DNA from 2 places in the Pseudoduganella sp. R-34 genome. Region 2 is predicted to be linked to the other one. Evidence: predicted binding sites of a transcription regulator. Region 2 holds the regulator's gene; the other holds the start of a gene.

Region 1 (15,241 bases), 3.3 Mb from region 2:
TGGACGCCAAGCGCATCGGCGTGTACGGCTGGAGCTATGGCGGCTTCATGACCCTGCGCCTGCTGTCGCAAGGCTCGGACAAGATCGCAGCCGGCGTGTCCGGCGCACCGGTGACCGACTGGGGCCTGTACGACACCCACTACACCGAGCAGTTCATGGACCGCCCATCCGACAACGTGGAAGGCTACAAGCAATCGAACGTGTTCTATCACGTCGACGGGCTGAAGTCGAAGCTGCTGCTGATCCACGGCATGGCGGACGACAACGTCCTGTTCACCAACACCACCAAGATGATCGATGCGCTGGTGAACCGCGGCGTGCAGTTCGAGCTGATGACCTACCCGGGCGCCAAGCACGGCGTGTCGAACCGCCTGGCCAAGCGCCACGTGCAAACCTATATCGACGCCTTCTTCCGCAAGCACCTGAAGCCGGAATCGAACTAAGCCCCGGGCCACGCGCCCTGCCCTGAAGCCCGCCCGCGCAAGCCGGCGGGCTTTTTCTTTGTTGCGCCTCAAGCCAGTGCCGATACTGCCGCGCTACGCTTATAAGATGGGCTGGTTCTCCATCAATATCCTGCTACCGGTTTTCGCCCCGCTGGCATTGCTCTTCATCGCCGGCAAGATCTGCACGCCTATCGAACCATTTGCCTCGCGGGTTGTCTTGCATGCTCGCCGTCTTGGGAGCGCTAATCCCAGTAGCCGAACCGACAATCACGTTTAGATCGGTCGCCGCCTGTCTCCTTCACTACCGACTACTTTGCGTATCTACATTCACAATGATTATTGCCGCAGTTTTGCATTGCGTCGTTCTTTTTGCGCGGCTCGCTTGCAAATAGCCATTCCCCTGCCAGACTGGGAGTACCCACGAAGGAAAAGATATGAAGCAAAGAATCACCGCATTTCTCAAAGACGAGCAACGAGCATCGAGAGTCATCCTTAACTGGATTGCAGGACTAAGCTTTACCTGCCTTTTGGGGTCACTGGCCGCGTTGATGTTAATGAAGTGAAGCGAGATGTCGATTTAAGAAAGTCTCATCCGTCGTAGTGGTACGATCCAACCACCACCGACGGAGTCCTCATGTCCCTGCAACTTTTCTACCATCCCCTTTCATCCTATTCCATGAAGGCGCTGATTGCGCTATATGAAAACGGCACGCCGTTCGAGTACCGCATGCTGTCGCCGGAACATCCTGAAAACTGCGCACAGTTTGCCGGACTGTGGCCGATCCAGAAATTCCCCATCCTACTGGACGGCGAGCGCATGGTGGTGGAGGCCAGCATCGTGGTCGAACACCTGGCGCTTCACTATTCCGGGACGGTAAAGCTGCTCCCCACTGATCCGAAGGCGGCGCTGGAAGTACGCATGATGGACCGCTTCTTCGACAACCACATCGCCACGCCGCAGCAAAAACTGGTGGCCGACGTCCTGCGCCCCGAAGGCGAGCACGATGGCTACGGCACGGCCGAAGCGCGGCGCAAGCTCGATACGGCCTACGCGTGGCTGGACAACGTGATGGCACATCGCATCTGGGCAGCCGGCGAGGAATTCAGCATGGCCGATTGCGCAGCCGCCCCCTTCCTGTTGTATGCGCACTGGTCACATCCGATTCCTGCCCTGCATGAGCATGTGTTGGCCTATCTGGCGCGCCTGCGTGCGCGCCCCTCGTTCGCCCGGGCCTGGGCCGAGGCCAAGCCGTACCGCCATATGTTCCCGCTGGGCGTCCCGGCAGGCGAGGAATAAGCGCCGCAAACGGCGAAAACTGAGTAGGGCCATCACCGAAATCTGAGTGCCAGCACCAATTCGCATCAGGCCCATGCGCAATACATTGCTCGCTATGCCGCCCTGGAACCCAGGGTGGCAAATCCCCTGGATTGTCAACATTAGCGAGGTGTGCCATGGCTCAGTCCGCCGAAAAATCCATTACGTTCCACATCACCAGCGAGGAACGTCCCGACTTCAAACATCCCCTGGTGCTTTACCTGTTCGACACCCGACAGCAACTCAAGCAGCGCGTTGAAGTGAAGGAAGGCAAGGCGGAACTTGCGCTGCCACCGGGAGGACTGGGGCATATGCGCCTGTTCGTCGCACCGTTCAACGAGCGGCTCGACGCCAAGGCAACACCGGCCAGGCTGGAACGCATGGGCGCCTATGAACCTGTGTTGCATGTCGAAGGCCGCCTGGAGAGCCTGATCGACATTCCAGGCTCCCTGATCGACATCTGGCCGTTCTGCTTCTGCCGTGTGCGCGGCCGCGTAGTGCGAAACGACGATAATCGCCCGATCTGCCATGCGCGAGTGCACATCTGCGAAGTGGACCGCATTCCGTTCTGGATCGATACCCTGCCCGATCATGACCTGTTCCACCTGCGCGACGATTTGCTGGCCATCCTGCGCTTCCCGCCCGTACCAGACCCCGATCCCGGTCCCCTGCGCTTGCCGTTACGCTTTGCACAACCGGCTCCTTCCAAGGCAGCACAGGCAATGAACGACATGGCGCTGCAGATGCCCGACATGCCGGCCGGCTTGCCGCGCATGCTGCGCAGCGCGTCGTCGACACACCTGAGGGCGATGTTGCGTGAGAACTGGACCGTGCTGATTCCATGGTTCTGCTACTGGCCGCACTGGTGGCACCGGCTGCGCTGTGACGAGATGGCCGTCGTCGAAACTGACGGGAATGGCCACTTCGACGCCACCCTGATCATCCCTTGCCACGGCGACCAGCCCGACGTGTATTTCTGGGTTGAGTTCAATTTTGGCGCAGGCTACGAAACGGTCTACCGGCCCGCCATGGCTTGCCACACTTACTGGAATTACCATTGCGGCAGCGAGGTGACGATCCGTATCACCGACCCCAGGGTGCCATCGTGCGACCCGAACCCTGACCTGTCCGGCTGCCAGTTGATCTTCAACACCATCGGCTCCAATATCACGGTGAACCAGTTGCAAACATCCGGCACGGAGGGCACGACCCTGGGCGGAGCACCGCTTGGCGGCACCCTGGAAATGCGCGTCGACTTCAGCCGGACCACGCTGATCGCGATGGGGATTCCTTACTATCAATGGTCATATCGGCGCTTGACCGGGCCGAACGGCACATCAACCATTGTCGCTCCCGGTTCGGTTCCGCTGGGCGACTGGCGCGTGATGACACATGCCGTCTACCGCTATTACCGCGACGGCGACAGCTATCCATCCGAACCAATGGGTCCAGTGCCCGCTGTCGGCCCAAGTCCCGAAAACCTGTTCAGGATCCAGCCCGCAAATCCCCCGTCCACCTCAGGCTACTGGTACGAGATGTCGGAGCATATTGACAAGGCGACGGCCTACTTTGAAACCGATATCCTGCCCGGCGCGCCGCGAGCCGACGCAGTGCTGGCGGAAGACATGGCCGCCGGCCTGTATGAAGTGAAGCTGGAACTGTTTGACTCATCCGGCGCGAGGGTCGTGGACTGGGATGCCCGGCATATCGATTTGCGCGTCATGGATCAACCGGCCGGAGCACCCGTCCTGACCACCAGCAGCGCACCAGAGTACAACAGGGTGCGCGAAGCAGGACAGACCTGCGCCTTCCGCATGGTACTGCGCGTCGACAACAACCGCTGCGCGGCGGATATCCTGCCAGTGGATGGGGGAGTCTCGGCAGACCCGGAATGCGGTTTCCACCTGTACGCCGGCCCGGACAGCCAGGCGCACGTGTCATTCCTGGCCCGGCATCCGAACCACTTTGCCACGTTCACGTTCCAGACAACTCGGGCGGCGACATCAATCAGCAGCGGGGCCGCGGACACGACCGGCAGAAGTGGCGACCCTGCGGGGACCCATGGCTTTACCCAAGGCGCGGATTTCGTCTACGGGAAAGACGTCACGGTGTCGGACATCCTGGGCGAATGCGACAACGCGGCATTTTCGGAAGCGCTGTCGGTCCAGGCTTGGGCAGTCAACGGCTACGGGCAGATTTATACCTATGACGCCCACGACCACGCCGCATTCGCGCTCGCCAAGCCCTGCCCTACCTGTAGCTGATTAGCACAGCAAGGCCGGGCTCCGGGAGGGCCGGCCTTGCCGTGTGTTCACTTATTGACGGTTGCCGCGGTCGATCAGCTCGTCCGTGGCATCGTCGATGGCTTCACGCAGGTCGCCGCGCTGTTTCTGCAGCTTGCCTTCAACCTGCTTGGCGACGCCCTTCACCTGTTGTTTCGAGCTGCCGACCAGTTCGCCGGTTTCTTCCTGGATCTTGCCGCCGATTTCCTTGGCTTTGCCCTTCACTTGGTCCTTGTTCATGATGCGCTCCTCATTAAAAAAGTGAGACGAGCAAATGATACGAATCGGCATCGAGACCCACTGTACGCAAGCTAACAGAACTAGGCTTTACGCCAGACTGAAGCCAGCCATGGCTGCTGTTCGCGCGGCAAGCCTGCCGGGCGGTAATAGTGGGTGATGGGCTCGAAGCCGGCTGCGGTGACGACTTCAGACCAGGTCTCGAAATCGTAGTAACAGCCATAACGAGGACCGTTCCATCCTTCCTCATTGTGACCGCGAGGGTTGGAGCTGAACAGCACGCCGCGCGGTTTCAGCGCTGCATGCAGGCGCTTCAGCACATCGGGCAGCACGGCACTGGGAACGTGGAACAGGGTGGCGTTGGCAAAGATGCCGTCAAACGACACGGGCGGCAGGTCCAGCGCGACGAAATCCTGGTGCAGGACTGTGCATCCGCTCCAGTTCTGCGCCATTTCCACGAAATGGGCTGAGCCGTCGAGGCCGACCGGCTCATGTCCAAGCGCCTTGAAGGTGCGCAGGTCGCGTCCAGGGCCGCAACCCAGGTCGAGGATGCGGAACGGAGGCGTTCCTTCAATCGCATCGAGCAGCGCCGCAATGTTCTGGCTTACGTCGTGGTCGCGCGTGCCTTCGAGGAAGGCTTGCGCGTTGCGCTCGTAGTGTTCCAGCGTGCGGCGGGTGATCTGCTCGATGTCGTCCATCCTCCTACTTTACCAGACGCGCACGCGCTGTTCAGGCGCCAGGTACAGCTTCTGGCCAGGCTTCACGTCGTAGGCCTGGTACCAGGCGTCCAGGTTGCGCACGGTGTAGGTGCGCCACTTGGCCGGCGAGTGGCCGTCGGTCATGACCTGGTTGCGCAGCGAGGCGTCGCGGGCCTTGTTGGCCCAGCTTGCGGCGTAGCCGTTGAAGAAGTCACGGTCCTGCGCCGGGGTGGCTTTGCCGCCCAGCGAAACGTGGTAGGCGTCCAGGGCTGCAGCCAGGCCCGCCAGGTCGGCCAGGTTTTCGCTCAGGGTCAGGGTGCCGTTCAACTTCAGGTCCGGGAAGGCTTCATAGGCGTCGTACTGTGCCACCAGCTTGGCGGCTGCCTGCTTGAAGTGCTCGCCGTCTTCCTTGGTCCACCAGTCGCGCAGGCGGCCCTTGGAGTCGAACTGGGCGCCCTGGTCGTCGAAGCTGTGGCTGATCTCATGGCCGATCACGGCGCCGATCGCGCCATAGTTCAGCGCATCGCTGGCCTTCATGTCGAAGAATGGCGGCTGCAGGATGGCGGCGGGGAAGTTCAGCGCATTCTGCATCGGCATGTTCACGGCGTTCACCACGTGCGGCGGCATGCACCATTCGGTTGGGTCAACCTTCTTGCCCAGTTTCGCCAGCTGCTGCTTGTAGTGGAACTGCTCGGCGCGCAGGGCATTGCCCATGGCGTCGTCAGCCTTGATTTCCAGGCCTTCGTAGGAAGTCCATTTGTCCGGATAGCCCACGCCAACGTACAGGGTGCGCAGTTTTTCCTGTGCTTCCTTCTTGGTGGCAGGCGCCATCCAGTCCAGCGCATCGACGCGCTTGCGGAAGGAGTCGACGATATTGGCCACCATGGTTTGCAGGCGCGCCTTGGCTTCAGCCGGGAAGTAGCGTTCGACGTACATCTTGCCGGCGGCATCCGGCACCGCGTTATTGACTGCGCTCAGGCCGCGTTTCCAGCGCGGCGACAGTTGCGGCGTGCCGTTCATGGTGCGGCCGTAGAATTCAAAGCGCTGGTCGACGAAGGCTTTCGGCAGGAAGCCGCCGAAGTGGTTCACGGTGTGGAAGGCCAGGAAGTCCTTCCAGGCTTGCAGCGGCATCTCGTTCACGAGGGCGGCGCTACCGGTAATTGCGGTCGGGTGATAGACAATGAACTTGTTCTGCTTGCCCAGGCCGGCGGCGCGGAAGAAGGCGCGCCAGTCCATGCCTGGCGCCTTGGCGGCGAAGTCGCGCATGGTCCAGGTGTTGTTGGCTTTCTGGATGTCGGCCGAATCCTCGCGGCTGCCGTGGGCCTGGGCCAGCTTGCGCTCCAGCTCATACACGCGCGCGGCACGGGTTTCCGGCTCGCTATAGCCGGCCAGCTTCAGCATGGCGGCGATGTGGGCCTGGTAGGCGGTGCGCAGCTGGTGCATGCGCTGGTTGTCGTCCAGGTAGTAGGCACGGTCCGGCATGCCCAGGCCGCCCTGCAGGATGTATGGAGTGTAGTGCTTCGGGTCGGTCAGGCCCTGTGCGATCCAGATGCCGAACAGGTTCTCGGTGTAGAAATTAGTGGAGTTCAGCGGATCCACGTCGGCGCGGATGGAGGTAGCCAGGGCGCGAACCAGCGCGGCCTTGTCCTTGATGGCGTCGATCTTTTCCAGTTCCGGCTTGAGCGATTTCAGGCCATGCGCTTCAATTGCCGCTTCGTCCATGAAGCTGCGGTAGAAGTCCGTCACGCGGCGGGTGTCGCCGGTTGGCGATTTGGCGGCGGTTTCGTCGATCAGCTTGACGATGCGCTCGTTGGTCGCATCGCCCAGCGCCGAACCGGCGCCCCAGCTGCCTTTGTCGGCCGGGATCTGGGTCTTGGCCAGCCATTCGGCGTTCACATGGCCAAAGAAATCGTCGCCCGGCAGCGGGACGGCGTCTTGCGTTTGCGCGGCCGGGGCTGCCTGTTGGGCAATCGCCGGGGCCAATCCAAAGGTGGCTCCACAGAAGGCCAGGGTAAGGGCCAGCTTGAGCGGCGTAACGCGGTTGGATGCTTGCATTTTTTGTATCCCTATCTAGTTATAAGTGGCGGAATGAGCCAGGCTGCACTCTAACTGCAACGCAAGCGTGACATCGCCCCGTTGCGACAGACTGCAAATTTCGGGGATCAAATGCAGAAAGCTGGGAATGCTGTGCAGCGCGGCCAACGAATGTTAAAAACTTGCTGCACTCCCCTCTGGAATCGCTATATAGTTTCACCCACAGCAACGCCGAATTTAGAGGAGATTTTTCATGAAGCTCGAAGCACTGTTCCAGAATCCAACCGCGTTGCCAACCGCCCCGAAGGTTGTTGACGAATTGATCAGCAGCTTCGACAAGGCCAGCGTCTCCACCGAGGAAATTGCAAAGAAGCTGTCGGCCGACCCCGTGCTGAGCGCCAAGCTGCTGCGCCTGGCGAATTCCGCCTACTACCATGTGTCGCGTTCGATTGGCACCGTTGAAGATGCCATCCTGATGCTGGGCTTTGTCACCGTGCGCACGCTGGTGATCAGCTCCGGCCTGGTGAGCGGCTTCAAGACCGTTCCCGGCATGGATTTGCGCCAGTTCTGGCGCTACAGCCTGCGCACCGCCGTGGGCGCCAAGTTCATCGCCAAGGCTTGCAAGCAAAACACCGACCTCGCCTTCACCATTGGCATGATGCATGCGATCGGCCAGCTGGTAATCCATGCCGGCATGTCCGAGCAAGCGCAGGCACTCGACAAAGTGGCAAGCCCGCTGGACGAGCGCCGCCTGGAAATTGAAAAGAACGCGCTGGGCTACACCTATGCCGACGTGGGCGCCGAACTGGCCAACCGCTGGAAATTCCCGCCAACCTTTGGCGAGACCATTGCCGCCATCCCTAATCCCGGCGAGAACGAACTGGCTGCAGTGATTCACCTGGCGGCCTGGCGTGCCCGCGTCGACGAGAACAAACTGTCCCCGGACGCAATCGCGGCCTGCTACCCGACCGAAGTTGCCGAAAGCCTGGGCCTGGAAGAGAACGCGCTGATTGACCAGATGCCATCGCTGGACGAGCTGAGCGCCGGCCTGGATGAGTTGATCAGCTAATCGATTTCGCTTGATGTCTGCCGTTGTGACCCTTGGGATGGGGGCGCAACGGCATTTTTTTGGAATTTTCTCAAATATTTTTCAGAAAGACCCTAAAGTTCCTTCCGAGCCTGACGTTAATCCTGACATGCGGTACTCCGCGCACAGAATCCAAGGCTCAAAATGTCCTCGACCCAAATTCTCGCTACCTACGAAAAAATTGCCGGTTTGACCAGCCAGATGGTGGGCGCCGCGCAAGCCAGCGACTGGGATTCGCTCGACAGCATGGAAAACCAGTGCGCTGCGGCTTCGGTAGCCCTGATGGGCGGTGCCGCTCCCCTGCAGGGTGACGCCCGCAAGCGCAAGATCGAACTGCTGAAGCAGATCATGGCCAACGACCGCACCATCCGCGAAGTGACCGATCCTTGGCAGAGTCGCCTGAACGGCTAAGTCGGCCTGCCCCTCAATAAAAGCGCCTCCGGGCGCTTTTTTGTTTTAAAGGGACGTACCCTTTAAAACAAAAGGCGCCCACTTGGGGCGCCCTGGAATTCGGAGGGGCGAGCACCAGGTATCTCCTGGCGTCGCCTCAGCGCCGGTTGCACCCGGCGTTCATATCGCCTCAGTCGGCTATGAACTGCTTCCAGACGGGGTCGTTTCTTCAACGTCGCTCTGCGGTTCGCGTCACGCTATCGGTGGTGACTGCGGCAGAACCCGGTCCGTGTGAGCCCAGTATAACGCAGGTAAAAAAATCTTGTCCAGCACTGGAATGCAACGGTAGTTACTAGTGTGCAGCAACCTCCACTGCGTCCTCCAGCGTTGGCACGTCATCCTCCGCGCCCCCTTTCTTGCGGAAGGATTGCCAGATCTTCAGCGGGCCTTTCGCCTGGCGCTTGCGCAGGAAGTAGATCAGGCCGCCGAGCGCCGCCAACCCCGCCAGCACACCACCGGCGATCATGGCCAGCCGGCTGCGCGGGTTGGCCGCGAGATCTGCTGCAACGCCGGGCTTGACAGGAGTGGCGCCCGGCTTGGCTGGCGTCGCGCCTGGCTTGTTCGGGGCAACGGCTGGCTTGGCAGGCGCGGCTTCGGGTTTCAACTCGACTGTTCGCGCAGGCGCAGCGGCAGCAGGCGCCACCATGGCGGTTTGCAGGCGATGCACCTTGCCTTCGATATCGGCCAGCTTGCTTGTCATGGCTTCACATTGACGGAGCTGGGCTTCCACCTGCTGCGCAGGGGCGCAAGACTGTGCGGGCGCGGAAGCCGCCGGCGCAGCGGGAACGGCTGTGGGCAGCTGTGCCGGTTTGGAGGTTGGCTGGCGGACAGGCGCCGTCGTCCCGGACCCAGGGCCTGGCCCCGCCTTCGGGCCGGTGACCAGTGCAGCTTGCGGCGCAGGGTTGGCACTTCGCTCCTGTGCCTTCGCCAAGGCGACCTGCTGGCGGTGGGCAAAGGCACGCTGGGCGGCTTCATTCAATCCCGCCTCGCCGTTGTCTCCCGATGTGGGAGGGGCTGCGGCCGGCTTGCTTGCTGCAACGGCCATAGGCAGCGGCTCCGCCGCCGGCATCGCGGCCACAGCCGCAGCGCGCTGGCCCGAAGGTTCCGGCGTCAGCCAGAGCGAAGCGGCTCGGATGATCTGCCGCCCTCCACTATTCAACTCCAGGAAAAGATGCAAGGCCTCGGCATTCACTGGCTGCAGCGTGGTCAGGTGCAGGAAGCGCTTGTTGTCGCGCTTGGCAATCGAGATATACAGGCCGCCCAGCGCAGGCGGCATGGCCACATTGGCGCCCTTGAACACGTCCGGATTGGCGAGCCGAGCCTGGATGTCGGCCAAGTCGGCCGCAGTCAGGTCGACCAATTCGATGTCCGCCGAAAGCTGCTGGCCAATGTGGGAATTGACCTTTATTTCGCCCAGCTCGGCCGCCCGCAGCGAACCGCACAGGGCAGCAGCGCAGACCGGCAGCGCAAAGGCGCGAATGATCAATCGTTTGCTTAACATGGAGGACAGGCCTATTACTTCAATGTACTCATTAACGGCAGAATATCCCGATTTTGTAGGCCTCGGCAGAGTAAGCAGCATTGGCGTTAGAATCCAGTCATCACTTTCCAACGAGGGAGCCGTACATGAACAGCAGAACCGAGCGCGACAGCTTTGGCCCGATTGAAGTTCCAGCCAGCCAGTTGTGGGGTGCGCAGACCCAGCGCTCGCTCGAGCACTTCCGCATTTCCAGCGAACGCATGCCGGCCGAACTGATCGCCGCCCTCGCCAGCGTGAAGCGCGCGGCGGCCAAGGTGAACGTCGACCTCGGGGTGCTCGATAGCGTCAAAGCCAAGGCCATCATGGAGGCCGCCGATGAAGTCCTGGATGGGAAGCACCCGGGCGAGTTCCCGCTGGCCGTGTGGCAAACCGGCTCGGGCACCCAGTCCAATATGAATATGAACGAGGTGCTGGCCAACCGCGGCTCCGAGCTGATGGGAGGCGAGCGCGGCGAAGGGCGCAAGCTGCACCCGAACGATGACGTCAACAAAGGCCAGTCGTCGAACGACATTTTCCCCACCGCGATGCATGTGGCGGCGGCACAGGCAGTCGCGAACAATGTGCTGCCAGCCCTGCGCCAGCTGCGCGCCACGTTGCAGGCGAAGGCGCAGGCGTTCGACGGCATCGTCAAGATCGGCCGCACGCACCTGCAGGATGCGACGCCGCTCACCCTTGGCCAAGAGTTTTCCGGCTACGTCGCCCAACTGGACTATGCGGAGAAAGCCATCGAAGCCACCCTGCCCGCCGTGCTGGAACTGGCAGCCGGCGGCACCGCGGTGGGCACGGGACTGAATTCGCACCCCGAGTACGCGAGCCGTATCGCAGCCGAACTGGCGAGCCGCCTGAAACTCCCCTTCCGCACCGCCGACAACAAGTTCGCCGCACTGGCCGGGCATGACGCCCTGGTATCGGCTCACGGCGCGCTGAAAACCCTCGCCACGGCACTCATGAAGCTGGCCAATGACGTGCGCTGGATGGCTTCCGGCCCGCGCTCCGGCCTCGGTGAAATCCGTATTCCCGAGAATGAACCGGGCAGCTCGATCATGCCGGGCAAGGTCAACCCGACCCAAAGCGAAGCACTGACCATGCTGTGCTGCCAGGTGTTTGGCAACGACGTGGCCATTACCGTTGGCGGCTCGTCCGGCAATTTCGAACTGAATGTCTTCAAGCCGCTGATCGCCCACAACTTCCTGCAAAGCGCCCGCCTGCTGGCCGATGGCATGCGCAGCTTCGACGAGCATTGCGCCCATGGCATCGAGCCGAACCTGGGGCGCATCGAAGAATTGATGGAACGGTCGCTGATGCTGGTCACCGCCCTGGCCCCGCATATCGGTTATGATCGCGCCGCGCAAATCGCGAAGAAGGCGCAGCACGAGGGCACGACCTTGAAAGAAGCCGCACTGGCCCTTGGTTTTGTGAACGAAAGCCAGTTCAACGAGTGGATTGTTCCACTGGAGATGACCAAGCCAGGCGGCAAGGGTTAATGCCAGGTGGGAATACAACACCTCCGCGCCAACCCAACAGAAAGAGGATTAAAATGCAGAAAGTAGATTTCGAATTGACAGGCGAGTACATCGAGCTGAACCAGCTCCTGAAAGTGGTCGGCCTGTGCGACAGCGGCGGCGCCGGCAAGCAGATCGTGGCTAGCGGCGACGTCAAGGTCGACGGCAAACAGGAGTTGCGCAAGACGGCGAAGATCCGGGCGGGCCAGAAGGTGCGCCTGGGCGACGTGCAGATCGACGTTCATGCCGAGGGCAGTGCGGCCTGATTGATCCGCGCGGAGGGTTAGCTCCATGGATGGTCCCGACGAGAAGCAAGCGCAGTCCCAGGAACAACTGATCGGCGACCTGCGGCAGGTCATCGAGAATGCCGAAGAGCTGCTCAAGAATACCGATCATTACACCAGCGTGCTGTACCAGTCGGCGCGCGCCAAACTGTCCCAGGCTTTGCAGGCAGCGAACGAGGAACTGGAACGGTGTGAAGATGCGCAGCTCCTGCGCATGATCGAAACCACCCACCGCGCCAACCTGCTTTACCGGGATTCGTCCGGCGAAGACAAGTTAATGCGGGCGTTTCACTAGGATTTGCTGGCGCAGCCATTGCTGAAGGCTGGCGGCAACGTCGAAGTTCTCATCCAGCGCAAAGGCGGCGTCCAGCGCGGCGCCGAATGCCTTCCCTTCTTTTAACGCCTGCAGCGCTGCGTATTGCGGCACTTGCAGCAGCGTGACCTGGGCTGTCCATTCGGGGCGGCTGAGCAGCGCGCGGCTTGGCTCGTCCATCTTCCGTGGGAATGGCATGCCCTGATGGGCCAGCCAGAGGGGCACGACTGCCCATTCCGATTCAAATAGCTTGGCGGTAGGCTGCCAGGGGAAGCTTTGACCCTCCACCGTTTGCGGGTTGATGTCCTTCGCCTGCAGCGCGGGCTCGTGCCGCGCGTAATGGATGCGGTGCAGCTGCCATTCCAGGCGCGCCATGTCTGGAAGGTAGGGCAAATCCTTGACGTGCTCGAAGCTGCGCAGGAAGGGCTCGAAGTGTGCGCCGAAGCGGTTCAGGTCTCCACTGTCGGAAGGGTGGGCGCGGCCGTATTCGCGCGCCAGGGCGGCGAAGAATTCTGCGCCCACCAGTTGCGCAATCACAGGATAAGCGGCGGCCAGGGCCCTGGTCCAGGTCGAAGCCAGGTTGCCTCGGTACAGGCCGAAGCGTTCGCCGTGCCTGAGCTGTAGCGTGGCCTCGGCAGCAGGCGAGAACAAGGCGTCGGAAAATGCTTGCTGCTGCGCGGCCAATGCATCGCAGCCGACCGGCAGGCATTGCCCGCTCCGGCTCCCGGTGCGCCAGCCGACTTTCTCAGGAGGCGGGAAGTGTTCGGCAATCGCAGCTGCTTTGGCGGCCTCGCCAAGCAGGACTTCCAGGGGCGGGATATCGGTGTCCCATTCGATCAGCGTGGGGACGGCGCCGAAGCGGCTTAATGCTGCTTCGTACAGGCGCCAGACCGAATCGGCGACGACGGCGCCGTGATGGTCAACCACGGCATCGGGTGTGACGAGGTGTCCGGCGAGGTGGATTTCCCCGACTGTGCCGGGGGCGATCGCTTGCAGCGCCGCCATGGCGTCTTCGCCGTGGTTCAACTGGTTGACGTAGAGGTTGTTCACGTCCAGCAGCAGTCCGCAACCGGTGCGGCGCGCGAGCGCGGCGAGGAATTCTGCTTCGCTCATTGCGTCGTCGGCGAAGCGCACGAAGCTGGAAACGTTTTCGAGCAGGATGGCGCGCCCAAGGGCGTCCTGCATGCGTCCTACCCGCTCGGCCATCATGTCGAGCGCGGCGTGGTTCAGCGCCAGCGGCAGCAGGTCGTTAAGGTGGCGGTCGACAACGGCGCCCCAGCACAGGTGTTCGGAGACCAGCGCCGGTTCAATGCGCTGGGCGAGGCTCACGACACGCTCCAGGTGGCCGGCACTGAAACCGCGTGCCGAACCGAGGCCCAGGCCTACGCCGTGCAGGCTGATCGCGTAGTCGCGCCTCAGTTCCTGCAATACGTGGAAGTCGCCGCCGGCCTGGTCGAGGTAGTTTTCAGTGTGGACTTCAAGCCAGGCGGCGCGTGGCCGCTGCTCGAGGAACTGGCGGTAGTGCGGCGCCCGCAATCCAATGCCTGCTCCCCGCGCCACCGCGTGTTGCGTCATTGATTATTTAGCTGGCGCAGCGGTCTTGCCGCCGGCTTTTTCGCAGGTGCCTTTGGCGACGAATTTCCATTCGCCTGCCATATTGTCGGTCTTGGCCTGGTTGGAGCAGCCATGGGTGCCGGTGGCGCAGTCGTTCTGGCCAGCCTTGGCGATGCCGTAGCACTTTTCTTTTTCCGCTGCTGGCTTGTCCTGGGCGGCGGAAGCAACGGTGCCGGTAGCGGCGCAGACGGTGGCCAGGGCGGCGGCGATCAGGGCTTGACGGTTTTTCATGCGGGGTCTCCTCTGTAGGTTTGCAGGTCTGCGATTAGACCATAAAAAAAACCCGCTGGCACCGGTGCCGGTGCGGCGGGTTCGTTGCGGCCTGCGCGAGGTCTGGCGACCGGCGTTCAGGCGGTCGTGTTGATGTTCTGGCCGAGGTGGGATGGCAGGTTGGCGGCAGGCGTCGCTGGCGGAATCGCTTCGATCAGGGCCTGGGCGCTGGAGGCTTGCACGTCCATTGCTCTTTTTAACACGGCGTAACCAACCTCGGTACGATTGCTCGTATCGGCCATTGTTGTTGCCAGCTTTGCAATGCTCATCGCATCCATTTAAACCTCCCACTGATATCTATCCAGATTTACGGATGGGATTTGGCGAACTTTAGGTCTGGCGCGGGATTTTTTTGATTAACCAGGCCAAAACGGTGTCGGGACGGTTCAGGTCGAGCCATTGCAGGCGGGGCGGCAGGCCTTCCGGGGCGGGCTGGTCGGAGGCGACGGCGACAATCGTATGGTCGTCGAGGTAACGCGGCGGCTGGCCGGCGACGGCGCGGTAAACTTCCAGCTTGTCGATTTGCCATGCATGGAAGCCTTCCACCAGGGTCAGGTCGGCGGGCTGCAGGCGGGCCAGTTGCTCGTCGGCGCCGGGTTCTTCGGCTCCACGCAGTTCATGGATGATGGCGAAACGATAAGGCGAGGCGATCATCACCTCGGCGGCGCCGGCATGGCGGAAACGGGCGCTGTCTTTCCTTGGCGGCTCGAGCTCAAAGTCATGGTGGCTATGCTTGATGACGTTGACTTTCCAGCCGCGCGCGGCCAGCTCGGTGACCAGGTACTCGATCAGGGTGGTCTTGCCGCTGCCCGAGGGGCCGGTGACGCCGACGACGTTCTGCTTGCTGCTCATAGCGGTACCCGGTAGCGGTAGCCGCGGAAGCTGAAGATGGCTTGCTTGGGCTGGAGTTTGTCCAGGATCAGGCCGGGGGCCACTTCCTCGCCCTCCCTGCGCAGCACTTTGTCGATCAGGAGCAGGCGATCGGCGGGATTTTTCGAATACATGTAGCCACCAAGGGTGATCTGGGGGATGGCGCGCTGGATTGGTTCAGGGAGCTCGCGCAGGGATTGCACCTGTTCTTCTGCCGGCGCTGGCGCCGGGACTGCAGCCTGCGGTTGCGCTGCGACCGGGACCGCCTGCGTCACGTCTGCACCGCGGGCCGCGTTTCCGGC
Region 2 (15,241 bases):
GGATTCACGTCCTCATTGACAGCGCGAGCGTGCCGCCGGAGTTGTTATCGCGGTAGCGGCCAGGATGCATCCGATGGCAAGTCAGGCGATTATTGTCAGGCAGCCATCGGCGATGCGGCGCTTCGCATTAGATGGCGGTCGAACAGGCGGTCGTGGAAGGGCAGGGCGATCACATTGATGATCGGTTCCAACACTGCCGCCAGGCCACCGAACGCGATTGATCCAGTGGCAGCGTATAAGGTTCCAAAGGCAATGATCGCATGCATTGCGGTTTGCGAGATTTTCTCGGCTGCGATCAATGCCAGCCGGCGGTGAGCGAAGCGCTGGCGCAGCGCGTGCCAGGCGCGTTCATGGAATGGCAGCAGCACGACGTTGATCACCGGTTCCAGCACGGCAGCCAGGCCGCCGAATGCCACCGACCCAGTCAATACATACATCAGGCCGAAGGCGATGCCCATGTGGGCGGTGACTTGGCTCATTTTCTTCGCTGCGATTGCCATGATCGAATTCCTTTCTAGTTGAGCCAAATGGTAATGATTCGCATCCAGGAGGTAAAATTGATTATCTCTACCGAATCGATAGCATTCCTGAAATGAAACTTGCCACCCTCAAAGACGGTACCCGCGACGGCCAATTGCTCGTCGTCTCCCGCGACCTGAAAACCGCCGTGGTCGCCGATGGCATCGCCCGCAGCCTGCAACGCGCGCTGGACGACTGGACCTTCATCTCGCCCCAGCTTGACGACCTGTATCGCCAGCTCAACGAGGGCAAGGCCCGCCGCAGCTTCGACTTCGAGCCGAAGAACTGCATGGCACCGCTGCCGCGCGCCTTCCAGTGGGCCGACGGTTCGGCCTACGTCAATCACGTCGAGCTGGTGCGCAAGGCACGCAATGCCGAGATGCCGGCCTCGTTCTGGGAAGATCCGCTGATGTACCAGGGGGGCAGTGACGATTTCATCGGCCCTTGCGACGACATCGAGTTGAAGCATGAAGAATGGGGCATCGACTTCGAGTCGGAAATCGCCGTGATTACCGACGATGTGCCGATGGGCGCCACGCCCGACCTGGCTTTCCAGCAGATTCGCCTGCTGGTGCTGGTCAACGACGTCTCGCTGCGCAACCTGATCCCGGAGGAGCTGGCCAAAGGCTTCGGCTTCTTCCAGTCCAAGCCGGCCAGCAGCTTCTCGCCAGTGGCCGTGACGCCGGACGAACTGGGCGAAGCCTGGAGCGACGCCAAGGTCCACCTGCCGCTGCGCTCGACCTGGAACGGCAAGCTGGTAGGCCAGCCGAATGCGGGCGTGGACATGGTGTTCAACTTCGCCCAGTTGATTTCGCACCTGGTGAAAACCCGCAATGCGCGCGCCGGCACCATCGTCGGTTCGGGCACCGTGTCCAACAAGGATGCGAAAAAGGGCTATTCCTGCATCGCCGAAAAGCGCTGCCTGGAAATGATCGCCGATGGCAAACCGACAACTTCCTTCATGTCCTTCGGCGACACCATCAAGATCGAAATGCTGGATGCCGACGGCAAGTCCATCTTCGGCGCCATCGACCAGCAGGTCTGGCAATTGGGCCGTCCGAAAGCCGTGCCAGAGGCGGCGCCAGCCGCCGACGGGGCCGAGTAAGGCAGGTTTTCCCCGCTTTTTCCATCGATAGCTCTTGCTCGGCCGCAGCGATAATGGCACGGTCGATAACAGGAGCGGTCAATGGCTGAAGACAGCGAAGCCGAGAAAACAGAACCCGCGTCACAGAGGCGCCTCGAGCAGGCGCGTGAAGAAGGGGACGTACCCAGGTCGCGCGAAGTCGCGACCTTTACCGTTCTCATGGCAGCGGGTGCCGGCCTGTGGATGACCGGCTCCGGCCTGGTGCGCGAATTGAGCCGCAGCCTCACTTCGGGGCTGTCGCTGACGCGTGAGCAAGTCTACAACCCCGACGTCCTGGTGACCCGCATCCTGGTCGATGTGGTGCACGTGATGCTGGCCTGCCTGCCGATCGCCGTCGCCGTGATGGTGGTGGCCCTGGCCTCGCCGCTGCTGGTCGGCGGCTGGCTGTTTTCGGCCAAGGCCTTCACCCCCAATTTCATGAAGCTGAATCCCATCACGGGCATCGGCAACATGTTCTCCACCAACTCGCTGGTGGAGCTGGTCAAGGCCATCATCAAGTCCATCATCGTCGGCGTGGTGGCCTATATGGTCATTTCGCGCCAGCAGCAGGAGGCAATCGGCCTGATGCTCGAGCCGCTGCACACCGGCAGCACGCATGTCATGAATATGCTGGGCTTCAGCTTCATCGTGATCGTCGGCGCGCTGGGCTTCATCGCCCTGATCGATGCACCGTACCAGATGTGGCATTACGCGAACAAGCTGAAGATGACGCGCCAGGAGCTGATCCAGGAATCCAAGGAGTCGGACGGCAACCCGCAAATCAAGGGCAAGATCCGCCAGCTCCAGCGCGAAATGGCGAAGAAACGCATGATGCAGGAAGTGCCGACCGCCGACGTCGTGGTGACCAACCCGACCCACTATGCGGTGGCGCTGAAATACGCCGAAGGCGGGCAGGGGGCGCCGCGCGTGGTGGCCAAGGGCACCGACGAAGTGGCGGCCAAGATCCGCGAGCTGGCCAAAGAGCACCGGGTTGCCATCCTGGAAGCGCCGCCGCTGGCGCGTGCCCTGCACAAGCACACCGAAATCGGCGATGAAATCCCGCCGCGCCTGTACGCCGCCGTGGCTGAAGTGCTGGCCTATGTGTACCAGATCAAGGCCTATCGTCCAGGCCTGCGCTACCCGGATCGTCCGACCAGGCTCGATGTGCCGGACGACATGGACCCACTGAACAAGAAATAAACGGAGTAGAGAATGAACGCCCTGAACATGCCGCCATGGATGAGAGGCATTGCCGGTAACGGGCAAGCCCTGGCTGCGCCGATCCTGATCATCATGCTGCTGGCGATGATGATCCTGCCCTTGCCGGCGTTCGTGCTCGACCTGTTCTTCAGCTTCAATATCGCACTGTCGATCATCGTGCTGCTGACCAGCCTGTACACGGTCAAGCCGCTGGACTTCATGGCTTTTCCGACCGTGCTGCTGGTCTCGACCATGCTGCGCCTGTCGTTGAACGTGGCCTCGACCCGCGTCGTGCTGACCGAAGGCCACACCGGGCCGGATGCTGCCGGCAAGGTGATCGAGGCTTTCGGCCACTTCCTGATCGGCGGTAACTACACCGTCGGTATCGTGGTGTTCGTAATCCTGACCATCATCAACTTCGTGGTGGTGACCAAAGGTGCTGGCCGTATCGCTGAAGTGGGCGCCCGTTTCGCCCTGGACGCAATGCCCGGCAAGCAGATGGCGATTGACGCCGACCTGAATGCCGGCCTGATCGGCGAACCGGAAGCCAAGCGCCGCCGCAATGAAGTGTCGCAGGAGGCCGAGTTCTACGGCGCCATGGACGGTGCCTCGAAATACGTGCGCGGCGACGCGGTGGCAGGCATCCTGGTGACCGTGATCAACGTGGTGGGCGGCCTGCTGGTGGGCATGATCCAGCACGATATGGGATTTGCCGACGCGCTGAAAAATTATGTGCTGCTGGCGATCGGTGACGGCCTGGTGGCGCAGATTCCTTCGCTGGTGATTTCGATTGCAGCCGGTATCGTGGTGTCGCGGGTCGCCTCCGAGACCGACATCGGCACGCAGGTGATCAGCCAGTTGTTCGCCAAGCCGCAAGTGCTGTTCATCACTGGCGGCATCATCGGCGGTCTCGGCCTGATTCCCGGCATGCCTAACCTGGTGTTCATCCTGCTGGCGTCGGTCCTGATCGGCTCCGGCTACATGCTGCAGAAGCGCGCGAAGGAAAAGGCGGAAACGGTTGCCGCCCAGGAGGCCGGCGGCCCTGGCGGTGGTGGTGCGGCCGGCGCCGCGGCCGGTGCGCAGGCGGCCCCAGAGCAGGAAGAGGCGACCTGGCAGGACGTGATGGCGGTCGATACCCTCGGCCTGGAAGTGGGCTATCGGCTGATCCCGCTGGTCGACAAGACCCAGGGGGGCGAACTGCTGAAGCGTATCAAGGGCATTCGCAAGAAATTTGCGCAGGAAGTTGGCTTCCTTGCGCCGCCGGTGCACATCCGCGACAACCTGGAGTTGAAGCCTTCTGCCTACCGTATCACGCTGAAGGGCGTAGAGGTCGGTACCGGCGAGGCATTCAACGGCCAGTTCCTGGCGATCAATCCGGGCATGGCAAGCGGCACGCTGCCGGGCATGGTCACTACCGATCCGGCTTTCGGCCTGCCGGCCATCTGGATCGACGCCTCGCTGCGCGACCAGGCTACCGGCATGGGTTATACCGTGGTCGATGCGGGCACCGTCGTGGCCACCCACCTGAATCACCTGATCACATCGCATGCTTCCGAATTGCTTGGTCGCGCAGAAGTGCAGTCCTTGCTGGATCACCTGGGCAAGGATTCGCCGAAGCTGGTGGAGGACCTGGTGCCGAAGATGCTGTCGCTGTCGGCGCTGCAGAAGGTGCTGCAGAACCTGTTGGCAGAGGGCGTGCATATCCGCGACATGCGCACCATTATCGAGACGCTGGCCGAGTTCACGCCGCATACCCAGGATCCGAATGAGCTGACTGCGCAGGTGCGTGTGGCCCTGGGCCGGGCGATCGTGCAGCAGTTGTTCCCGGCCGGCGGGGAGCTGTCGGTCATGACGCTTGACAATCGCCTCGAGCGCTTGCTGATGCAGGCCATGACGAGTGGTGCCGGCGATGCGGCGGGCATTGAGCCGGGGCTGGCCGATACGATTGCCCAGCAGGCTGCTGCGGCAACGCAGCAGCAGGAGGCGCTGGGCATGACGCCGGTGCTGCTGGTGCCGGGCGCACTGCGTCCGCTGCTGTCCAAGTTCCTGCGCCGCGCACTGCCGCAGCTGAAAGTGCTGTCGCATTCGGAGATTCCGGAGACGAAGACGATTCGGGTGACTTCGCTGGTGGGTGCGCAGTAAACCGGTAAACCAGGGTCTGACCCGCAGGGTCAGACCCTGTCTGCGGCGCGGCCAACGGGGTTGGTTGTGCGCCGTTGGTCTTCGTCAAAAGTCAAAAGCTTCGAACCCACACCTGTCGGCCGTCGAACAGACAGGGTCTGACCCTGCGGGTCAGACCCAGGTTTACCGGGTTTTGAATTAAGCCGCATTTCCCAAGCTATTCCACCGATTGTTACCTCCACGCATCGTCAATAATCTGACCATGTGCGAATCTGTCGGAGTAGCAGGAAATGAACGTTAAAAAATTTACCGCCCCAACATCTCGTGAAGCGCTGCGCAAGGTGCGCGAAGCGCTCGGCCCGGATGCGGTGATCCTGTCCAACCGCGCCGTCGACGGCGCGGTGGAAATCCTGGCCCTGGGCGGCGACGATGCCGCCGCGCTGGCCCCGCACTCCCCGGATTCCCCGATGGCCGCACCGGCGCCGCAACTGGACCTGGCGCCGGCCCTGGTCTCCCAGCCGGCAGCGCCAGTGGTGCGCGCCACCGCACGCGCGGCGCCGGCCGCCCCGCGTGCAGCGGCCCGCCCGATCGCACCGGTAGCGGCTGCGCCAGCCGTGGACATGGACCGCATTTCCTCCCTGGTCGCCGAAGCCGTCGCCAGCGCCAAAGCCAGCGCCGCCGCCGAGATGACCAGCATGATGAGCGAGCTGCGCGCCATGCGCGGCATGATGGAAACCCAGCTCAACGAACTGGCCTTCGCCAACACCCAGCAACGCGAACCGCACAAAACCGTGGTGCTGCGCGAACTGCTGGCAGCCGGCTTCTCCGCCAGCCTGGCGCGCTACCTGACCGACAAGCTGCCGGCCACCCGCGACAGCGCCGAAGCGCTGCAATGGATGCGCACTGTCCTCGCGCGCAACATCAATGCCGTGAACAACGAAGACGCGCTGCTGGAAAAGGGCGGCGTGTTCGCCCTGGTCGGCCCGACCGGCGTCGGCAAGACCACCACCACCGCCAAGCTGGCTGCGCGCTGCGTGATGCGCCACGGCCCGGAAAAGCTGGCCCTGATCACCACCGACGCCTATCGTATCGGCGCCCACGAACAACTGCGCATCTACGGCAAGATCCTGGGCGTGATGGTGCACTCGGTGAAGGACGAAGCGGACCTGCGCATCGCCCTGAACGAGCTGCGCAACAAGCACACCGTACTGATTGATACCGTTGGTGTCAGCCAGCGTGACCAGATGGTGGCCGAACAGGTCGCCATGCTGCAGGGCGTCGGCACCGACGTGCAGCGCATCCTGTGCATGAACGCTACTTCGACCCAGGAAACCTTGTCCGAAGTAGTCCGCGCCTACCAGGGCAGCGGCCTGGCCGGTGCCATCATCACCAAGCTCGACGAAGCTGCCTCGATCGGCTCCGCCCTGGACGTGGTGATTCGCCACAAGCTGCGCCTGTTCTACATGTCCAACGGCCAGCGCGTGCCGGAAGACCTGCACCTGGCCGACCCGGCAGCGCTGGTAGGGCGCGCTTTCGGTGGCCAGTCCGCCCCGAAATACGGCGATGCCGAACTGCCGCTGCTGGTAGCCGGTGCCGCCCATGACCCAATGCTGCGCGAGGTACGCTTTGGCTAATTTTGACTTCGACCAGGCCGAAGGCCTGCGCCGGATGCTGGCCGGGCCCCGGCCACGCATCATCACCTTCCTGTCGGCCACGCCGCAGGACGACAAGGGCGCCATGCTGGTTAACCTGGGCGCCTCGCTGTCGCAGGCCGGCAACGACGTGCTGCTGGTCGATGCCTGCGCCAGTGCCCACGGGGTGGTGTCCCGCCTTGGGCTGGACCACGGCGCCAGCCTGCTCGACGTGGCGCGCCAGCGCTGCGGCTTGAACCAGGTGTTGCATGCTGCACCGCAAGGCTTCAATGTGGTGTCGATGACGCGCGGCGAAGCGCGCCGCGGCCCGGACGAAGGGCGCCGCCTGGCCAAGGCCTTCGGCGTGCTGGCCAGCCAGGCCGGCATCGTGCTGGTGGACGGCGAGTTCGACGGCGAAGCCTTCCCGGTACCCTTGATGGCCAGTTCCGAGATCGTGGTACAGGTGTCGAATAGCGCCACTTCGATCAAGAATGCTTATATGATGATCAAGCGGCTCAACCATGAACTGGGCCGCCGGCCGTTCGGCATCCTGGTCACCGGCGCTTCGGAGGCCGAAGCAAGGGTGGTTTACGATAATATGGCACATGCGGCAAGCCGTTACCTGGCAGTCAACCTTGTTTCCATGGGTTCTGTGCCGGCTGACGAATACCTGCAGCGTGCAGCCCGCCTGGGTCGTGCGGTGGTGGACGCCTTCCCATTGGCCGGGGCTTCAGTGGCCTTCCGCCAGCTGGCAGGGCGTTTTGCGATGGGGAGCTGCAACCATTTTAGAGCCTGAAAAGAATTAGAACCTTTATGTACACGGTCAAAGGGAAGGTGGACAAGGATTCCTTGCTGACGACGCACATGCCGTTGGTCAAGCGCCTGGCCCACCATATGAAGGCAAAATTGCCGCCCAGTGTGGAAGTGGATGACCTGGTACAGGCCGGCATGATCGGCTTGCTTGACGCTATTAATCGATATGAAGAAACCCACGGCGCCCAGTTCGAGACCTACGCGGTGATGCGTATCCGTGGCGCCATGCTCGATGAATTGCGCTCTTCCGACTGGATGCCGCGCTCGATGCGGCAGGACATGCGGAAGATTGAAAACGCCATGGCCACGCTGCAGCAGCGCCTGGGCCGCCCGCCGACCGAGTCGGAAGTGGCGAAATCGCTCAAATTGTCGCTGGCCGATTACCAGGAAATGCTGTCCGAAGGCGGCGGCCACCAACTGGTGTACTACGAAGATTTTCACGAGGAAGACGGCAACGACAGCTTCCTCGACCGCTATGCCCATGATGAAGATGCCGATCCGCTGCGCGCGCTGCTCGACACCGACTTCCGCCAGGCTGTGATCGATGCGATTGAAGCGCTACCCCCACGTGAGAAAATGCTGATGGGCCTTTACTACGAGGAAGAGCTGAACCTGAAGGAGATCGGCGCGGTGATGGGCGTGTCCGAGTCCCGGGTATCGCAATTGCACACACAAGCCGTGGCGCGCCTGCGTGCCTCGCTCAGGGAGCAGGCATGGACTGGTCCAGCGTAGCCGGCGTCTTGCTGGCGCTGGCCGGCATCATCGTCGGCCAGGGGCTGGAAGGCGGCAAGGTGACTTCCTTGCTGCAGCCGGCTGCCTTCGCGATTGTTGTGATTGGCACGTTCGGCGCCGTCATGCTGCAAACCACCCGGCCAACCCTGCGCCGCGGGCTGACCATGCTGCGCTGGGTGTTCAAGCCTCCACCAGACAATCGCGCCCAGTTGGCGCGCGACATCAACAACTGGAGCATGCTGGCCCGCCGCGACGGGCTGCTGGCGCTGGAGCGCCCCATGCTGGGCGCCAAGGACAAGTTTGTCGCCAAGGGCTTGCGCATGATCGTCGACGGCATCAACCCCGACAAGATGCGCCAGTTGCTGGACATGGAAATCACCGCTTTCGAAACGGCCGAACGCCAGGCGGTGCGCATCTGGGAATCGGCGGCCGGCTACTCGCCGACCATCGGCATCCTGGGCGCCGTGCTGGGCCTGATCCATGTGATGGAAAACCTGACCGACCCGAGCAGGCTCGGTTCCGGCATTGCCGTGGCCTTCGTGTCGACCATTTACGGCGTCGGCCTGGCCAACCTGTTCTTTTACCCGATTGCCAACAAGCTGAAGACCATCGTCACGCGCCAGGTCTACCTGCAGGAGCTGACGGCGTCGGTGTTCTACGATATCGCCACCGGCGATTTCACGCGCGTCATCGACGAACGGATCGCGACCCTGATGCGGGAGCCGTGACATGCAATACCGCCGCGCACGCCGCAAGTTCGACGACGATCCTGAGAACCATGAGCGCTGGCTGATTTCCTACGCCGACTTCATCACGCTGCTGTTTGCCTTCTTTGTCGTGATGTACGCGGTCTCCTCGATCAATACCGGCAAGTACAAGGTGTTTTCCGATGCGCTGGGCGATGCGTTTGGCGGCGCCGGCGCTGCGCCGCCGACCAATACCGAAGTCCAGAGTCTGCCGATTCCGAATCCGGCTTCGCGCAAGCGCAATGAGGCGATCAAGAAGGAGAAGGAGCAGATGACGCGCCTGGCCAAGGACCTGGCCAGCACCCTGGCGCCCCTCGTCAAGGAGGGCAAGGTGCGGGTGACCCAGAATAGCCGCGGGGTGAGCGTGGAAATCAATGCTTCGGTGCTGTTCAGGGCTGGCGATGCGAGCCTGACCGAGGAATCGCGCGAGGCGCTGACGGCTGTGGCGACGCTGCTCAAGGACGACCCGCATAATGTGCAGGTAGAGGGGCATACCGATAATGTCCCGATCAGGAATGCGATCTTTCCGTCGAACTGGGAGTTGTCTGCGGTGCGGGCGGGCAGCGTGGTCAGGCTGTTTATCGAGTCGGGGATTGCTGCTTCACGCATGACGGCGGTGGGGCATGCGGACAACCAGCCGGTGGCGTCGAATGACAACCCGGAATCGCGGGCGCGCAATCGGCGGGTGGCGGTGACGATCCTGTCCGGGATTCCGGATCCTGCTACTGAAATTCCAAGCCCTTAAACCCTTAAACCGGTAAACCGGGGTCAGACCCATAGGGTCAGACCCCAGTACGCGGCGGTCGCTGGCTGGGGTCCGACCCTGCGGGTCGTACCCCGGTTTGCCGGTTTTACGCGCGCAGCCGCTCCGGATGCGGCACCTGCTGCCGCAGCTTTTGCCTGCGCCGCCAGTGCCACGCAGTCCCGATCGCCGCCACCAGCAACACCAGCGCCGCCATCGGCCAGGCCGACGTCTGCAAATTCTTCCTGGCTTGCTCGTCCATCAACTCCTCAGGAAACGGCCTTGGCTCCGTCGGCACCACCTGCCATTTGCTGCGATCCTCCGGCGCACGCGCCATGAATTCATCGATCGAATACGCCGGCGCCGAACCAAACGCCCGGCTGGAAGGCACCTGCGGAATCCGCACCAGCATCACAGCCTCCACATCCGACTGCAACTGCTGTTCGAAGCCGCTCAACTGGCGTCCAGCCTGCCCGCCCAGCACGTTCAGCAAATCCTTGCCCAGCACATCGAATGCCACCGCCGGGTGCAAGCGGGTCTGCTCCTCGGTGAAATAGCTGTAGGCCTTCTTGCCGCTGGCAATGCTCATCTCCTTCGCCGCCATATACGCAAAGGCGCCAACGGCTTTCAGGCGATTGGTCGGCCCTTGCAGCGGCCATTGCCAGCCCAGCTTGCGCAGCACGTCGACATTGATCCCCGTGCAGTTGGCAGCCGCATGCTGGTAGCTGAAATGATGGGCATAGAAATCGCGGAACACCTGGTTCACGTTGGCCTGGTAAGCCTGCGCCGTGCGCGGATCCTTCAGCACGGCCACCAGCATGTACGACGGCCGGTAGTACTGCTGGCCGCTGTTCAGGTCCATCAGGTAGTTATCCATCGGCAGTGCCGACGCCACGATGCCTTTTTCGCTGTACGAATCCAGGCCGTAGAAGTTATTCACCAGCCAGTCGGACCACTCGCCTTGCGGCCCCAGCCGGCCGGTGGCGATGGCGAAATGGCCGCCGTAAGCTTCGTCGTCGTCGCCCTGGGCGCCGCTCAGCATCATGGCCAGCACCGGCTTGCCGGACAGCTCGGCCGGCGTGGCGCCGGGGCGCTGCCACACCTTGCGCACCGTGTACTCGCCGCGCGCGCCGCCCTCGGCATGCCGTACGAAGCCCTGCAGGTCGTCGGCGCCGGACAGCGGCTGCACCGGCAGCTTGCCGGCATCGATCACATAGTCGCGCGGCCAGATCGTGCGCGCCACGAACTGCTGCCCGGCCTCATCCCATTGGCCGCGCACGCGCACCTCGCGCTGACGGAAGAAGGCTTCCGAGCTCGCGTTGAAATAGGAGCGGTTGGTGGCGATCTTTGGCGCGAGGCGGAAGTTGAGCGTGGTCCCATCGGCCGTATGCAGCGCTTTGCCGTCAAAGCGCGCCTGCGGCACCAGTTGCGGCGAACCGAGCCAGACCAGGCCCGGCGCATCCTTGGCACTGGCGGGCGGCAGGGCGATCAGCTCGTCCTGGAAATACCACAAGGCCTGTTTCTGGCCGCAGTCCTTGCAGCGGCCATTGGCCAGTTGATAATTGTCGGCAGGCTGCAAGCCGAACTGTTCCCCGCCAAGGGCGGAGTGAACGGAGGCAGCATCAGCTTGGGCGGTCGTGGCCGCCAGAATAATTCCTGAGAGAAATGTACGCATGCGCCCATTATGCAGAAGGTTGCATAAAAAGTCACACATTTCGAAAGTTCCGGCACCGTGCCGGTTGCGCAAAGGCCTAGCCGGCGATGAAGCCGCGGCGCGTCGTGCCGGTGGTCGTCATGCCGCTCGGGCCGTAGACCGTGGTCTGCTGCGGGCGCAAGGCCTGCAGCGCGCCCTGGGTGTGGCCCAGGTGCTTGTTGATCAGTACGCCGTTCAGGCGGTTCAGTTCCTTTGCCGCCCGAGTCTGGTCCAGCAACTGCTGCCACAGGATATTGGCGGCATCGTCATGCTGGGCTTCCAGCCAGGACTCCATGCCCAGTTCCATCGCTGGATAACCGGCGTCGGCCAGGGCGCGGTGGCGCGCGGTGGCCAGGGTGGCCATTTCATTGACCAGGGCCGACTTGTGCGGGGTCAGCGAGGTCAGGTGGTCGATGTCGGCCGCTACCAGGTCTTGCTGTTCCTGTTTCAGGACTTCCAGCAATTCCGTGATCTTGCTTAACTCAGCCTGCAGGCTGTGTTTGGGGGAGACTGCGGCCATCATGCTTCCTTAGCGTTGCTTACGCGCGTGCAGCAGGTCGCGGACCGTGTCCAGCAAACCGTCTGCCACTTTTTCCGAATTGACCTGGAACTGGCCGTCAGCAATTGCCATCTTGATGCGTTCGACTTTCTTGGTGTCGAACACGGCATTGCTGGCTGCTGCGCCACTGGCCGCCATTGCCTGTCCTTGCGGGGACAGGCGCACATTGTCGGTACTTGCCTGTGGTGCGGTGGAAGTCGCTGCGGCAGTCCTGTCCGCGCTGCGCGCGTTGCCGGACGTCGCGGGCGAACTCGGCAAGCCCGGCGTGTTCTTCAATGTATCGTTGATCTTCACAGCATTATCCTCGTCTGGTTGGAGTACTTTACCCCGGCATACGAGTCTATTACGGCAACCTGCGGCCAAACTTTAGCTGGCATCGTGAAACTTGTTCAAAAAGCTACTTCGACCAGTCCGCCCAGGCGGGCAATCCCGCTGATTTGCTGGCCATTGCCGGTGCGAACTGCCACTACCTGCCCCTCGGCCGCCGAACCGGCCGCCTTGCCTTCGGCCGAAACCGAGAAGCCGTTGCCGCGGGTGACCAGCTTGACCAGCTGGCCCTGCAGGATCACCGGCTTCGCCTTCACCATGTCCACCCGGACCGGGGTGCCGGCCGAAATCGACATGCTGCTGGACTTGCCGACCAGTTGCGCCTTGTCGGTGGCAATGCCGGGCGGCAGGGCGGTCAGTTCGCCTTGCATCATCGCCAACTGTCCATCCTCGATGGACTGGCCCTGCACCAGCGGCACGGCTGCGGCCACGTAACTGCCCAACACGGATACCTGAGACTGAATATATACCGTCCACGGCGAAGGCGCCGCACAACGCACGCCCACGGTGGTCTTGCCCCAGGCGCGCGCGCCTGGCATCAGGAAGGCTTCCGGCGCAGGGCAGGGCGCCAGGTTCAGGCGCGGGTCCACCGCACCGATGTTGACGGTGACCTTGCCGGGCAGGCCGGCGGTCTGTACTTGCAGGAATTGCTCGGCGACCTGGCGCAGGGCCGTCGGCTCCATGCGGGCCGGGGCGGCCTGGACCACGCTGGCGGCCAACAAGCTTGCAATGATGAGGATTTGTTTCATGCTGCCCATCTTAGCCCTCGCGCGACAGCCGCAAGCCGCGAATAGGGGCAAAAACCCCGCCTTTCTCTTCCGATCAAGCAAGCACATTGCTCCGTATCATCGAACCTGTCATCAAGCGGAGAAGTGCCATGTTAGGCAAACTCGACAACTACCTGCTGTTCAACGAAACCGCCCTCAGCCTGCGCGAGAAGCGCCAGGCCGTGCTGGCGTCGAACATCGCCAATGCCGACACGCCAAACTACAAGGCGCGCGACATCGACTTTTCCGCCAACCTGCAGGAAGCCATGCAGCGGGCGGCCACGCCGCAGCCGCTGAATACGACTGCCAACAAGCATTTCCCGCGCCCGCCGCAAGACGGCAGCACCCTGCCGGACGGCACGCCGCTGCTGTATCGCCACCCGGCGCAGGGCGCGGTGGACGGCAATACCGTCGACATGGATGTCGAACGTAACAACTTTGCCGACAATGCCTTGCGCTACGAAGCCGGCGTGACCTTTATTAATTCGCAGATCAAAGGCCTGCTGGCCGCGATCCAGGGAGGCCAGTAATGTCCTTGTTCAGCATCTTCAATGTTTCCGGTTCGGCCATGAGCGCCCAGGCGCAGCGCCTGAACGTGGTGGCCTCCAACCTGGCCAACGCCGACAGCGCCACCTCGGCCAGCGGCGAAGCCTACCGCGCCAAGCAGGTCGTGTTCGAAGCCACCCCGACCGCCAATGGCGCCGCCACCAGCGTGAAGGTCAGCCAGGTGGTGGAAGACCCGTCGCCGCTCAAGCAAGTCTACGACCCCAAGCATCCGCTGGCGGACGAGAAGGGCTATGTGACGATGCCAAACGTGAACGTGGTCGACGAGATGGTCAATATGCTGTCGGCCTCGCGCTCCTACCAGACCAATGTGGAAACCATGAATGCAGCCAAGACCATGCTGCTGAAAACCCTGACGATCGGACAGTAACCATGGCCATCACCAACACCCCCGTCACTGGCGGCGGCGCGCCGTCGCAAGCCCTGCTCAACGCAGTCAACACGCGCGGCACCACCGGCTCGGACAAAAGCGTCTCGGCCGACCAGGACAAATTCATGACGCTGCTGATCACGCAGCTGAAGAACCAGGATCCGCTGAATCCACTGGACAACGCCCAAGTGACCAGCCAGCTGGCGCAACTGCAGACCGTCACCGGCATCAACAAGCTGAACGAGACGATCGAATCATTGAAGAAAGATTACGCCAATTCGGCTTCGCTGCAGGCGACCAACCTGATCAACCACGGCGTGCTCGCGGCCGGCAAGAACCTGCAACTGGTGTCGGGCAAGGGCCTGTTCGGTGTCGAGCTGAAGAACGCCGTCGACTCGCTGCAGATCGACATCAAGAATGCCGCCGGCAAGGTGGTGCACACGCAGACCCTGCAGGCGGTCGATGCCGGCGTGCTGCCACTAGGCTGGGACGGCAAGCTGGAAGACGGCACCACCGCCGCGGACGGCATGTACACCGTCAGCGTCAGCGGCACCCTGGGCGGCAAGGCGGCCGAAGGCGTGCAGGCGCTGACCTTCGGCACCGTGGCCAGCGTGTCCACCGGCGCCGGCGGCACCAAGCTCAATGTTCCAGCCATCGGTCAACTGACCATGGACGATATCAAGCAAGTTTTGTAAGCCCAACCTGATAGGGGAAATACCATGTTTCAACAAGGTCTCAGCGGCCTGAACGCCGCAGGCAAGTCGCTCGACGTGATCGGCAACAATATCGCCAACGCGAGCACGGTGGGCTTCAAAAGTTCGCAGGCGCAGTTTGCCGACCTGTATGCCAACTCGCTGAACGGCGTGGCGGGCAACAACCCGGGTATCGGCGTGAGCATTTCGCGCATCGCGCAACAATTCACGCAGGGCAATATCGAGACCACCAACAACCCGCTGGACGTTTCCATCAACGGCGGCGGCTTCTTCCGCACCGTGGCGCCCAGCGGCGAAGTGCAGTATTCGCGCAACGGCCAGTTCCTGCTCGATAAGAACGGCATCATCACCAATGCCCAGGGCAATGCCATCACCGGCTACCTGGCCAACCAGCAAGGTGTGATCCTGGCAGGCGCGCCAGTGCCGATCAAGATCGATACGGCCGACCTGACCCCGGTCGAGACCACCGAAGCGAACTTCAAGATCAACCTGTCGTCCACCTCGCCGGTACCGACCAAGGTGCCGTTCGACGCCACCGATCCGCTGACCTACACCAAGCAGACCGTGATGGATGTGTTCGACAGCCTGGGCAATGCCCACACCATGTCGGTGTTCTACGTG

The links. Region 2 encodes FliA, which starts transcription of late flagellar genes. Its sites were predicted from a motif close to CTAAAGTTTNNNNNNNNNNNGCCGNTA; they were not measured.
Region 1: ACN9MW_RS09830 (flagellar protein FliT) is a predicted target of FliA. The motif match lies at 8,171-8,197, and genes of this name have one in related genera.

Annotation. Positions count from the first base shown of each region.
Region 1 covers NZ_CP184572.1:2,131,141-2,146,381, reverse strand. Annotated here, with positions in the region: gene ACN9MW_RS09865 (DPP IV N-terminal domain-containing protein) at 1-443, shown strand, start outside; gene ACN9MW_RS09860 (glutathione S-transferase family protein) at 1,078-1,740, shown strand; gene ACN9MW_RS09855 (hypothetical protein) at 1,896-4,022, shown strand; gene ACN9MW_RS09850 (CsbD family protein) at 4,074-4,280, opposite strand; gene ACN9MW_RS09845 (class I SAM-dependent methyltransferase) at 4,361-4,975, opposite strand; gene ACN9MW_RS09840 (M13 family metallopeptidase) at 4,985-7,030, opposite strand; gene ACN9MW_RS09835 (HDOD domain-containing protein) at 7,263-8,078, shown strand; gene ACN9MW_RS09830 (flagellar protein FliT) at 8,241-8,507, shown strand; gene ACN9MW_RS09825 (type IV pilus assembly protein FimV) at 8,839-10,047, opposite strand; gene fumC (class II fumarate hydratase) at 10,173-11,570, shown strand; gene ACN9MW_RS09815 (RNA-binding S4 domain-containing protein) at 11,624-11,854, shown strand; gene ACN9MW_RS09810 (DUF883 family protein) at 11,880-12,167, shown strand; gene ACN9MW_RS09805 (DUF692 family multinuclear iron-containing protein) at 12,147-13,760, opposite strand; gene ACN9MW_RS09800 (DUF2282 domain-containing protein) at 13,764-14,030, opposite strand; gene ACN9MW_RS09795 (YjfB family protein) at 14,147-14,347, opposite strand; gene mobB (molybdopterin-guanine dinucleotide biosynthesis protein B) at 14,400-14,921, opposite strand; gene ACN9MW_RS09785 (general secretion pathway protein GspB) at 14,918-15,241, opposite strand, start outside.
Region 2 covers NZ_CP184572.1:5,416,497-5,431,737, reverse strand. Annotated here, with positions in the region: gene ACN9MW_RS24940 (Rpn family recombination-promoting nuclease/putative transposase) at 1-56, shown strand, start outside; gene ACN9MW_RS24935 (DUF2061 domain-containing protein) at 96-500, opposite strand; gene ACN9MW_RS24930 (fumarylacetoacetate hydrolase family protein) at 593-1,624, shown strand; gene flhB (flagellar biosynthesis protein FlhB) at 1,706-2,842, shown strand; gene flhA (flagellar biosynthesis protein FlhA) at 2,855-4,984, shown strand; gene flhF (flagellar biosynthesis protein FlhF) at 5,254-6,597, shown strand; gene ACN9MW_RS24910 (MinD/ParA family ATP-binding protein) at 6,590-7,390, shown strand; gene ACN9MW_RS24905 (RNA polymerase sigma factor FliA) at 7,408-8,139, shown strand; gene ACN9MW_RS24900 (flagellar motor protein) at 8,121-8,867, shown strand; gene motD (flagellar motor protein MotD) at 8,869-9,630, shown strand; gene ACN9MW_RS24890 (hypothetical protein) at 9,737-11,302, opposite strand; gene ACN9MW_RS24885 (flagella synthesis protein FlgN) at 11,379-11,843, opposite strand; gene flgM (flagellar biosynthesis anti-sigma factor FlgM) at 11,850-12,173, opposite strand; gene flgA (flagellar basal body P-ring formation chaperone FlgA) at 12,269-12,955, opposite strand; gene flgB (flagellar basal body rod protein FlgB) at 13,084-13,503, shown strand; gene flgC (flagellar basal body rod protein FlgC) at 13,503-13,907, shown strand; gene ACN9MW_RS24860 (flagellar hook assembly protein FlgD) at 13,910-14,602, shown strand; gene ACN9MW_RS24855 (flagellar hook protein FlgE) at 14,627-15,241, shown strand, end outside.